DNA from 2 places in the Streptomyces sp. CNZ287 genome. Region 2 is predicted to be linked to the other one. Evidence: riboswitches for the same ligand, from Rfam matches in the RefSeq annotation. Region 2 holds a riboswitch; the other holds the start of a gene.

Evidence for each region. A riboswitch is a leader RNA that binds a small molecule or an ion and turns the genes downstream of it on or off. The one in region 2 is predicted to bind cyclic di-AMP.
Region 1: it holds a riboswitch for cyclic di-AMP, as region 2 does, so the genes downstream of both, FB457_RS31335 (transglycosylase SLT domain-containing protein) here and FB457_RS18890 (peptidoglycan DD-metalloendopeptidase family protein) in region 2, are expected to answer to the same signal.

Annotation. Positions count from the first base shown of each region.
Region 1 covers NZ_VISV01000024.1:37,213-42,166, forward strand. Annotated here, with positions in the region: gene FB457_RS31330 (alkaline phosphatase family protein) at 1-1,043, opposite strand, end outside; gene FB457_RS31335 (transglycosylase SLT domain-containing protein) at 1,191-1,943, opposite strand; cyclic di-AMP (ydaO/yuaA leader) riboswitch at 1,947-2,107, opposite strand; gene FB457_RS31340 (L-serine ammonia-lyase) at 2,622-4,019, opposite strand; gene FB457_RS31345 (serine hydroxymethyltransferase) at 4,144-4,954, opposite strand, start outside.
Region 2 covers NZ_VISV01000010.1:18,883-23,836, reverse strand. Annotated here, with positions in the region: gene FB457_RS18895 (PP2C family protein-serine/threonine phosphatase) at 73-1,389, shown strand; cyclic di-AMP (ydaO/yuaA leader) riboswitch at 1,646-1,788, shown strand; gene FB457_RS18890 (peptidoglycan DD-metalloendopeptidase family protein) at 1,800-2,921, shown strand; gene FB457_RS18885 (VOC family protein) at 3,125-3,490, opposite strand; gene FB457_RS18880 (PDDEXK family nuclease) at 3,544-4,443, opposite strand; gene FB457_RS18875 (DUF397 domain-containing protein) at 4,668-4,874, opposite strand; gene FB457_RS18870 (helix-turn-helix domain-containing protein) at 4,871-4,954, opposite strand, start outside.

The sequences.
Region 1 (4,954 bases), on a different contig from region 2:
ACCAACTGGCCGTACTGGGGCGCCATCCGCAGCGCCGCCTGGTCCGCCTTGGTCAGCACCGCCGCGACGCCTTCGGCGTCCGCGAGCGCCGCGCGGGCCCGCTCGATCGCGGCGGCGTCGGCGGCCCCCGCGCCGAGGAGGTGCACGGAGGCGATGCTGCCGCCGGAGACCAGGACGGCATCGGTCTCCGGCGCCGGCCGGCCGCCGGACCCGATCACCTCGGGCGTGAAGCCCGCGGTGGCGAGGGCGGCGACCGCCTGCGCCGCCATCGGCGTCTTCCAGCCCGTCATGCCGTGGTCGCCGGTGACCACCCAGGTCGTCCGGCCGTAGAGGCCGAGGTCCTTGACCGTCCGGATCAGCCGCCCGATCCCGGCGTCGGTCTCGCGCAGGGTGTCGAGCATCCGGGGGTCGTCGGGCCCGAACGCGTGCCCGTCGCCGTCGAGGTCGCTGGAGTAGACCGCCAGGAAGTCCGGTCGCCGGGTGAGGGTCACCGCGGTGCCGCCGCTGTCGACGGGCCGCCCGGTGAGCATCGCGACCGCGTCGTCGACGCGCGCGCCGATGCGCCCGCCGGGCTGGGTGTAGAGGCCGTCGGGATCGCCGTACGAGGTGCCCTTGTCCTGGAGGATGAACCACTGCGCGGACCCGATCCGGATGCCCTGCGGCCGCCACGCCTGGGCGAGGCCCTCGACCGCGCTGTCGCGGCTCTGGCCGCGGGCGACGCCGGCCGCCTCGTCGTAGTAGTAGGCGGCGTTGCGGGTGCGGTCCGGGTGGGCGCCGCAGGAGACGGCCGTCCACGACTGGTTGGTGATGCTGGCCATCACGCCGGTGCTGGTGGTCAGCGAGCCGGCCCGTACCAGCGACGTCAGGTGGGGCATCGGCGCACGGCCGTCGAGGTAGTCGATGCCGAAGCCGTCGAGGGCGACGAAGATCAGCAGGCCGCGCGTGCGGGCGGCGTGCGCGGGCACGGCGGCGAGCGGCGACGCGAGCGCGCCGGCCACGGCGCCGGCGAGGACACCGCGTCGGGAGAGAGAGGTGGCGGACATGGGGCGACCGTAGAAGCGAAACGCTCCCGGCCGGCGAGCACGGGGTGAACGGGCCGCGAATTCCCGCGTCCGTGCCGTCCGGACGCGCCGCGGGCCTCACCGCCGGAGCGGAGGGCGCCGGTGGGGACACCGGCGCTCTCCGGTGGGTCAGTACGGCCCGTAGACGTTGTCGATCGAGCCGTACCTGTCGGCCGCGTAGTTGCACGCGGCGGTGATGTTGGCGACCGGGTCGAAGCTGTCGGTCGAGGTGCCGGGTACGTGGTAGGCATCGAAGGTGGGAGCGATGACCTGGAGCAGGCCCTTGGAGGGCGTGCCGTTCACGGCGTTGATATCCCAGTTGTTGATGGCCTGCGGGTCGCCAGCGGACTCCCGCATGATGTTGCGGTAAATGCCGTCGTAGGTTCCCGGGATGCCGTGCTCGGCCATGATGTCGAGCGACTCCCGGATCCAGCCGTCGAGGTTGTCCGGGTAGCTCGTGACGGACGCGCTCGTGGTCTTCAGGCCGGACTCGGATTCCTTCGGCTCGCTCGTGTCGGCCTTGGCGCCGAGGGAGAGTTCAAGGCCGGGGAGGATGAAGTGCGGGTTGTCGCCGACGGCCTCGCGGTTGTCCTTGTACAGCTTCTTCCAGCCGCCGCGTACGCCTTCCTTGTCGGCGATCTTCGCCAGGGAATCTCCGGCGACCACGGCATAGGTGGCCGCTGCCGCGCCGGTGGTCGCCGCGGCGGGGGCCTCGGCGCGTACGCCGGTCTGGGGGGCGGAAGCGGGGACGGAGCCGGCGGCGGATGCCGAGGACGCGCCGATCAGCGGGGCGGCGATCGCGACGCCGCTGACGCCGGCGAAAGTGATGCCGCGGCCGATCAGACGCAGCTTGGGACGGCGGTGCTTACCTCTTGCGGGCATGGGTCTTTCTCCTCCTGCGCCTGCGAGGTGAGCTGTCGGGTTCGGGCTGGAGATGCCCGGCCGCACCGCGGTGCGACTTCACCCCAAGCCGTTCCGGAATCCGGGCCGGCGACTTACCTATGGGTCCCCCGCTCCTGCCGTGTGTCATTAGGGAACGGTTTCCGGATGGCGGCAGGATTCGGCGTCCACCCGGCTGGCGGAGACTTAAGCATGTCTTTCCGGTCCGGACAAGCTGCGGAACTCGTCCGGCCAATACGGGACCGGCTCACGGGCCGGATGGGCGCCGCCGCGGAAAGCGGAGAGGGCCGCAACTCGCTTTCGGAACACGGAAACTGTGAATTCCCCCCGCCGGTGCCCGCGGCCGAACGTGATTCGCGTCACCGGACGGAGGGGGCCAGTCGGTCAGAGGCGGGGGGGGGGGGGGCGATCGGGGGCGAATCCTTCAAATAGTACGTATCGCCCGTCGGGGAATATCCGACAAGTCCGTTTGTTCTTGGCCGTCCGGTGACGCGTATGAGCGGCGGGAATTCACGAATTCATCGCGGAGAACCCGTTCGCCCGTGAGGGCGAAGGGGCGTCAACTGCCCAAGGGGAAAGGACGTTTTCCGGATCGCCGCCGGATTGCGGGCGGAAAAGGGGGAGTTGGCGGCGCCGCCGGAAAGGCACTCGCCAACTCCCTCAGCACTCCACCACGTTGACCGCGAGGCCGCCGCGGGCCGTCTCCTTGTACTTGACCTTCATGTCCGCACCCGTCTCCTTCATCGTCTTGATGGCCTTGTCGAGGGAGACGAAGTGCTGGCCGTCGCCGCGCAGTGCCATGCGGGCCGCCGTGATGGCCTTGACCGCCGCCATGCCGTTGCGTTCGATGCACGGGATCTGGACCAGGCCGCCGATCGGGTCGCAGGTCAGGCCCAGGTTGTGCTCGATGCCGATCTCGGCGGCGTTCTCGACCTGTTCCGGGGTGCCGCCGAGGATCTCGGCGAGGCCGCCCGCGGCCATGGAGCAGGCGGAGCCCACCTCCCCCTGGCAGCCGACCTCCGCGCCGGAGATGGAGGCGTTCTCCTTGAAGAGCATGCCGATCGCGCCGGCCGCGAGGAGGAAGCGGACCGCGGTGTCTTCCTCCCCGGCGCGGCTGTCCCTGCCCGGTACGAAGTCCGCCGCGTAGTGGAGGACCGCGGGGATGATGCCCGCCGCGCCGTTGGTGGGGGCGGTGACGACGCGGCCGCCGGCGGCGTTCTCCTCGTTGACCGCCATCGCGTAGAGGGTGACCCACTCCATCGCGTGCGCCGCCGGGTCCCCCGCCGCGCGGAGCTGGCGGGCCTCGCCGGCGGCGCGGCGGCGGACCTTCAGGCCGCCGGGGAGGATGCCCTCCCGGCTGGTCCCGCGGGCGACGCAGTCGCGCATGACCCGCCAGATCTCCAGCAGCCCGGCGCGGATCTCCGCCTCGGTGCGCCAGGCGCGCTCGTTCTCCAGCATCAGCGAGGAGAGCGACAGGCCGGTCTCGCGGGTGCGGCGCAGCATCTCGTCCGCGGTACGGAACGGGTGCTTCAGCACGGTGTCGTCGAGCTTGATCCGGTCCTCGCCGACCGCCTCCTCGTCGACGACGAAGCCGCCGCCCACCGAGTAGTAGGTCTTCGCCAGCAGCGTCCCGCCGTCCGCGTCGTACGCGGCCAGCGTCATGCCGTTCGCGTGGTACGGCAGCGAGCGGCGCCGGTGCAGGACGAGGTCGGCGGAGGCGTCGAAGGGGATCTCGTGGTCGCGCCCTATCTCGGCGCCCAGCAGGTGCAGCCGCCCGGTGGCGCGGATGCGCTCCACCTCGCCCTCGGCCCACTCGATGTCGACGGTGCGCGGCGAGTGGCCCTCCAGGCCGAGGAGCACGGCCTTGGGGGTGCCGTGGCCGTGGCCGGTGGCGCCCAGGGAGCCGAAGAGTTCGGCGCGTACGGCGGCGGTGTGGGCCAGCAGGCCCTCGTTCTTCAGCCGGCGCGCGAACATCCGGGAGGCCCGCATCGGGCCGACCGTGTGCGAGCTCGACGGGCCGATGCCGATCGAGAAGAGGTCGAAGACGGAGATGGCCACTCGGGACTCCCTTGTCCTTGCGTGGGGCGTGCGCGTGCGTGGTGCGGGTGGTGACGGGTTGCGCGTACGGCCCCGGGCCCGGCCGCCCGCCGCGTCGAAGCGGCGGGCCGCCGGGCCGTACGGGCTACAGGCCGGGGTACAGCGGGTGCTTCTGCGCCAGGGCCGTGACCCGGGCGGCGAGTGCGGCCGTCTTCGGATCGTCGGAACCCCAGCGGGTGAGGGGTGCTTTGAGGGCTTCCGCGATGACGTCGGCGACCTCCTCGAAGTCCGCGGCGGTGAAGCCGCGGGTGGCCAGCGCGGGCGAGCCGATGCGCAGGCCGGAGGTGATCATGGGCGGGCGGGGGTCGTCCGGGACCGCGTTGCGGTTGACGGTGATGCCGATCTCGTGGAGCCGGTCCTCGGCCTGCTGGCCGTCCAGCTCGGACGCGCGCAGGTCGACCAGGACCAGGTGGACGTCCGTACCGCCGGAGAGCACCGAGACGCCGGCCGCGCGGGCGTCGTCCCGCAGCAGCCGCTCGGCCAGGATCCGGGCGCCGTCCAGCGTGCGCCGCTGCCGCTCGCGGAACTCCTCGGACGCGGCGATCTTGAAGGACACCGCCTTGGCCGCGATCACGTGCTCCAGCGGGCCGCCCTGCTGGCCGGGGAAGACCGCCGAGTTGATCTTCTTGGCGAGGGCCTGGCGGGAGAGGACGACCCCGCCGCGCGGGCCGCCGAGGGTCTTGTGCGTCGTGGTGGTGACGATGTCCGCGTACGGCACGGGGTTGGGGTGCAGGCCCGCGGCCACGAGACCGGCGAAGTGCGCCATGTCGACCATCAGCAGCGCGTCGACCTCGTCGGCGATCCGGCGGAAGCCGGCGAAGTCGAGCTGCCGCGGGTACGCCGACCAGCCGGCGATGATCAGCTTCGGCCGCCGCTCCTTGGCCAGCCGCTCGACC
Region 2 (4,954 bases):
GACGACGGCAAGGGCCCGCGTGTCGGCCGCATGGGGAGGACAGCACTGGAAGGGCAGCGCAGGAGAGGGCAGGTGCAGCCGGTGCGGGAGGACGGCGCGCAGGGCGCGGGGCAGGACGAGGGCGGCCCGCGCGGGGGCCGCGCTTCGCACGGCGCGAAGAGCGGCTCGTACGCCGAGCGACGCGCCCCGTACGAGAAGGGGCGGGCCTACCGCGTGGGTAACAGTGCGCTGGACCAGATGGTCCGGTCCAGTCGTCCCAATGCCACCGGCGGTGAGCGGCGGGTCCGCTGGGTGCTGCGGTGGCTGCCGGCCGTGCTGATCGTCGTGGGAGCGGTGTTCTTCTGGTTCACGCCGGAGGGGCTGAGATCGTTGCCGGTCTTCGAGACCACCCCGCTGGTCGCCGCTGCGCTGCTCACTCTGCGCGGCACCGTCGCCGTCGCCGTCGCCGCCCTGGTGGTGAACGTCGTGCTCGAAATCCTCCACGGCACCGCCACGAGGACCCACGCACTCACCCATATGGTGTCGCAGGCCGTGCTCGGTGCCCTGGCGGTCGGCATCAACGTCCTCATCCAGCGCAACTACCGCCGGCTGACCTCCGCCCGCCATGTCGCCGTCGCCGCGCAGCGTGCCGTGCTGCCGAATCCGCCGGACGGCTTCGGCACGCTGCGGGTCGCGGCCCGCTACCAGGCCGCGGACGCCGACGCCCGGATCGGCGGCGACCTCTACGCCGTGCAGGAGGGCCCGTACGGCGTGCGCTGCATCGTCGGCGACGTACGCGGCAAGGGGCTGGAGGCGGTGGAGTCCGTGGCGGTCGTCATCGGCGCCTTCCGGGAGGCGGCCGAGGAGGAGGCGGGGCTCGCGGGAGTCGCGCGGCGGCTGGAACGCGCGCTGCAGCGCCAGGAGACGGGGCGCAGCGGCCTCGACCGGGTGGAGGGGTTCACGACCGCGGTGCTGGCGGAGGTCGACCGCGAGGGCGGCGCGCTGCGGCTGCTCAACCGCGGCCATCCGGCGCCGCTGCTGCTCGGGCCGGACGGCGCGGCGCGCACGCTGCACCCGCACGAGCACGCGCTGCCGCTGGGCATGGGCGACCTGGGTACGTGGCCGGACGAGCTGATGGAGGAGGAGTTCCCGCCGGGCGCGGCGCTCGTTCTCTTCACGGACGGCGTGACCGAGGCGCGGAACAAGGCGGGCGTCTTCTACGATCCGCTGACCCGGCTGGACGGCCGGCTGTTCGACGGGCCGCACGAACTGCTGGACACCCTCCTGGACGACGTGACCCGTTATACGGGCGGAAGGATCGCGGACGACATGGCGCTGTTCGCCCTCGCCCGCTCCCGTACACCGTTCGCGGAGCCGCCGGACTCGCCCCCGGCCGCACACGCTCCGTAGCGGAACAGCGCCCCTCCGCATAACAACTGATGCACGATCAGCTAACGACCGGACCTCACTGCGCGTAATCAGGGCGTCAACTTGTCCGTTTCCGCTGGTGCATGCCCGGATCGTCCGCGGTGAAGCACAACTGAATAACGGGAACGACTTGGAATCGAACGCCGTCGTCCGCTAGCGTGCGGTAACGCAGCGCGGTCGTCACTGCCGTCGCAAGAGGCGGCACCGTGCGCCGTCGCCGAATCCCGCACGAGTCACAACTGCAGCAACGGCAACACCTAGGGAACCGGGGAACCACCACCTTGGGGTGAATCGGGCCAACTTCCGCGAGGAAGCGGCCCGTAGGAGACCTTCCTGCTCCGAACCCGTCAGCTAACCCGGTAGGCGAGAAGGAAGGAAAGGAGTACGCCTTCGTGGCGTCCTACAGGTCTGGGCCTGGCTACGGCCATGGCTATGACGATTACGGCTACGACGGCTATGCGCCCGGCGGCCACGCCCCCGAGGGGTATGCGCCCACCGGTCACGCCGCCGAAGAGCCGGTCGACGAAGTCCTCCCCGAGGACGACCTTCCCTCCCGCGGCCGTCGGCGCCTTCCCCGGCAGCGCGGCGGCAGCATGGCGCGCAGCGGCGCCGTACTCGGCGTGGGTGTCTTCGCCGCCGTCGGCGCGGGCAGTATGGCCACGGCGCAGGAGAAGCCGCCGGTCGCGATATCCATGCCCGACCAGGTCGACACCGTGGCGAACCGGATAGGCGCCCAACTCCCCGACGCGGAGAGCCTGCCGGGCGTCGGCGACCTGATGCCGAGCGAGGAGGAGCCCGCTTCCGACTCGGTCGTCACCACGGCTCCGCTCACCCAGGTCAGCTACGCGAGCGACACCGACACCGCGAACCAGCCCGCCGACTCCGGCGAGGCGCTGCGGGCCCGCATCCTGGAGCAGGCCGAGCAGCAGCAGGCGGAGGCCGACGCCTCCGCCCGCGCGGCGGCCGAGGCCGAGGCCGCCAAGCAGGCGGCCGAGGAGGCCGCCGAGGCGAAGGCGGCGGAAGAGGAGCGCCAGCGCCGCCTGGAGGAGGAGCGCCGCCGCAAGGCGGAAGAGGAAGCCCGCCGCAAGGCGGAGGCGGAGCGCCTCGCGAAGCTCGCCGCCAGCTACGTCGCCCCGGTCGCGAACTACACGCTCACCTCGACGTTCGGCGAGTCCGGCGACATGTGGGCCGCGGGCCACACGGGCCAGGACTTCGCCGCCTCCACCGGCACCCCGGTCAAGGCGGTGCACGGCGGCACGATCACCGAGGCCGGCTGGGCCGGCTCGTACGGCTACCGCATCGTCCTCACGCTCGAGGACGGCACCGAAGTCTGGTACTGCCATCTGTCCTCCATCATCCAGTCCTCCGGCGAGGTGACGACCGCCGACGTCATCGGGCGCGTGGGCGCCACGGGCAACGTCACCGGCCCGCACCTGCACCTTGAGGTACGACCCGGCGGCGGGGACGCAGTGGACCCCCTCGCCTGGCTGCGCAACAACGGCGCCCCGGTCTGATCCACCCGGCGGGCCCAGCGCCCCGGCCCTCACGGCCGGGACGGCCACCCGCCGCACGGACCGCAAGCCCCCATAACCCCTCTCCCACGTCTCCGGCGTGCCCGAACGCAACTTCCCCCGTGGCGTCCGAGCACGCACCGAGACCGCCGGCGGCCCTGGTGGCCGACCCCCCGACACCAGGGCCGTCGGCACTTTCCCGGGACCTACTCCCCGGGCCCGCAGAGGCAGAACGGATGCCCGGCGGGGTCGGCGAACACCGGGCAACTGCCCCCCGCCTCGGAGAGCCGCGTGGCCCCGAGCCGCAGCGCCAGCTCGCCGGCGGCGGTGGAGTCGTCGACGCCGAAGCAAATGTGCATCTGCTGGGGGTAGGTGCGGTCGAGATCGGGCCAGAGCGGCGGCCGGTAGCCTTCGACTTCCTCGAATGCCAGCCGTGGAAAGCTGTCTTCGTCCTTGGCGATCACCATCCAGTCCTCGCGGATGACCCGCATGCCGAGCAACTGCGTGTAGAAGTCGGCGAGCTGACGGGCGTCGGCGCAGTCGAGCACGATGTTCCTGACGCAGGCGTCCATGGCGGCAGCCTGCCACGCACGGCGGACATCGCGGGCAGACCAGCGGCGGCGATTCAGGCAGCCGCGGTGGCAGAGGCAGTGACCTCGGCAGCGGCGCTGGAGGCCCCGGCACTCGCTGCCGCACGGGCGGCAGCATCGGCAGGGTGGGATCCCCCGGCGGCGATCTCACCCAGGGCGGCGCGGATGGCGTGGAGCATCCGCTGGGGCCGCTCGAAGGCATCGGCCGCGGTGAACCGGAGCATGCGCCGGACCTCGGGACAGCGCCCCAGGTCGTTGAAGCGCTCGACGTCGGCCCGATGGGCGGCCCGGCCGCCGTGGAAGCCGTAGCCCTCGATCTCGACGACGAGCCCCGCCACCGGAAAGAAGAAGTCCACCCGTATCCGCCGCCCGTTGGGCGCGGTGAACGGCACTTGGCTGAGCGGCCGCAGCCCGGCGTCGTACATCCGCAACCGCGCGACGGTTTCGGCGGGCGAGCCGGAGCGAGGATCGACGAGCGCCAGCCGCTGCCGCGCCTGGACCACACCCCGCCGCTGCCCGATGCCGGCAAGGGCCTCGGAGACCGCATGCAGATCGGTCACCTGCTCGCGCCACCGCCGCGGCCACCCTCCGCCGGGCGCCAGGGGCCGCCGGGTCAGGGCGGACTCCACGGCCACGAGCGCGGCGTCCCGCTCGGCCGTACGCAGCAGGTCGACGAGGGTCCGCGACGCGTCGGTCACGCGCAGCCCGGCGACGCTGACGATCTCGTCGTCACTCAGGGCGGTCCGATGCAGCAGGCACCCCTCGGGCGCCCGCCCCCGCGACCGCACGTGGGTGAACTCGGGCCGCACGGCGAGGACTTCGACCCCGAGGAGATGAGCCGCGGCACTGTGGCTGACGACCAGCTCCGGCCGCCCGGCCTGCGCCACCCGCAACCGCAACCGCAGATCAGGAACCCGCCCCGGCTCCACCCACACCCCGGCCCGAACCTTCCGCCACCCCTCTTTCCGCAACCGCCGCACCAACACCCCGGACGACCACCCGGCCGCCAACGCCTCGGCACAAACCAACACCCCACCATTCGCCGCCGCCAACGCACCCAGCGACCCAAGTTCCCCCGTCATGCCCCCACCCTCTCCCGGATCCCCACCCTCCGCTTCCCCCTGTGGATAACTCCCGGACCATGGACCTTCGGGCAAGGTCAGAAGCGCTCGGCGAACTCTCCGGCCCGAACGCCCGCAACGAAGGCCCGCCACCCCGCGGCAGAGAACGCGAGGGCAGGTCCATCGGGATCCTTGCTGTCCCGCACGGGAACAACGCCCGAGGCGGCAACGACCGGCGCCCACTCGACACACCCGCCGCCATCACCGTTGCTGTAGCTGGACTTGACCCAGTGGATCGTGCTCATGTCGAGAACGTCTCCTTTATCGACTGGATGAGCTCCGCAGAATCCTTGGGCGACAACGCGTACGCCCTGAGCAGATCGTA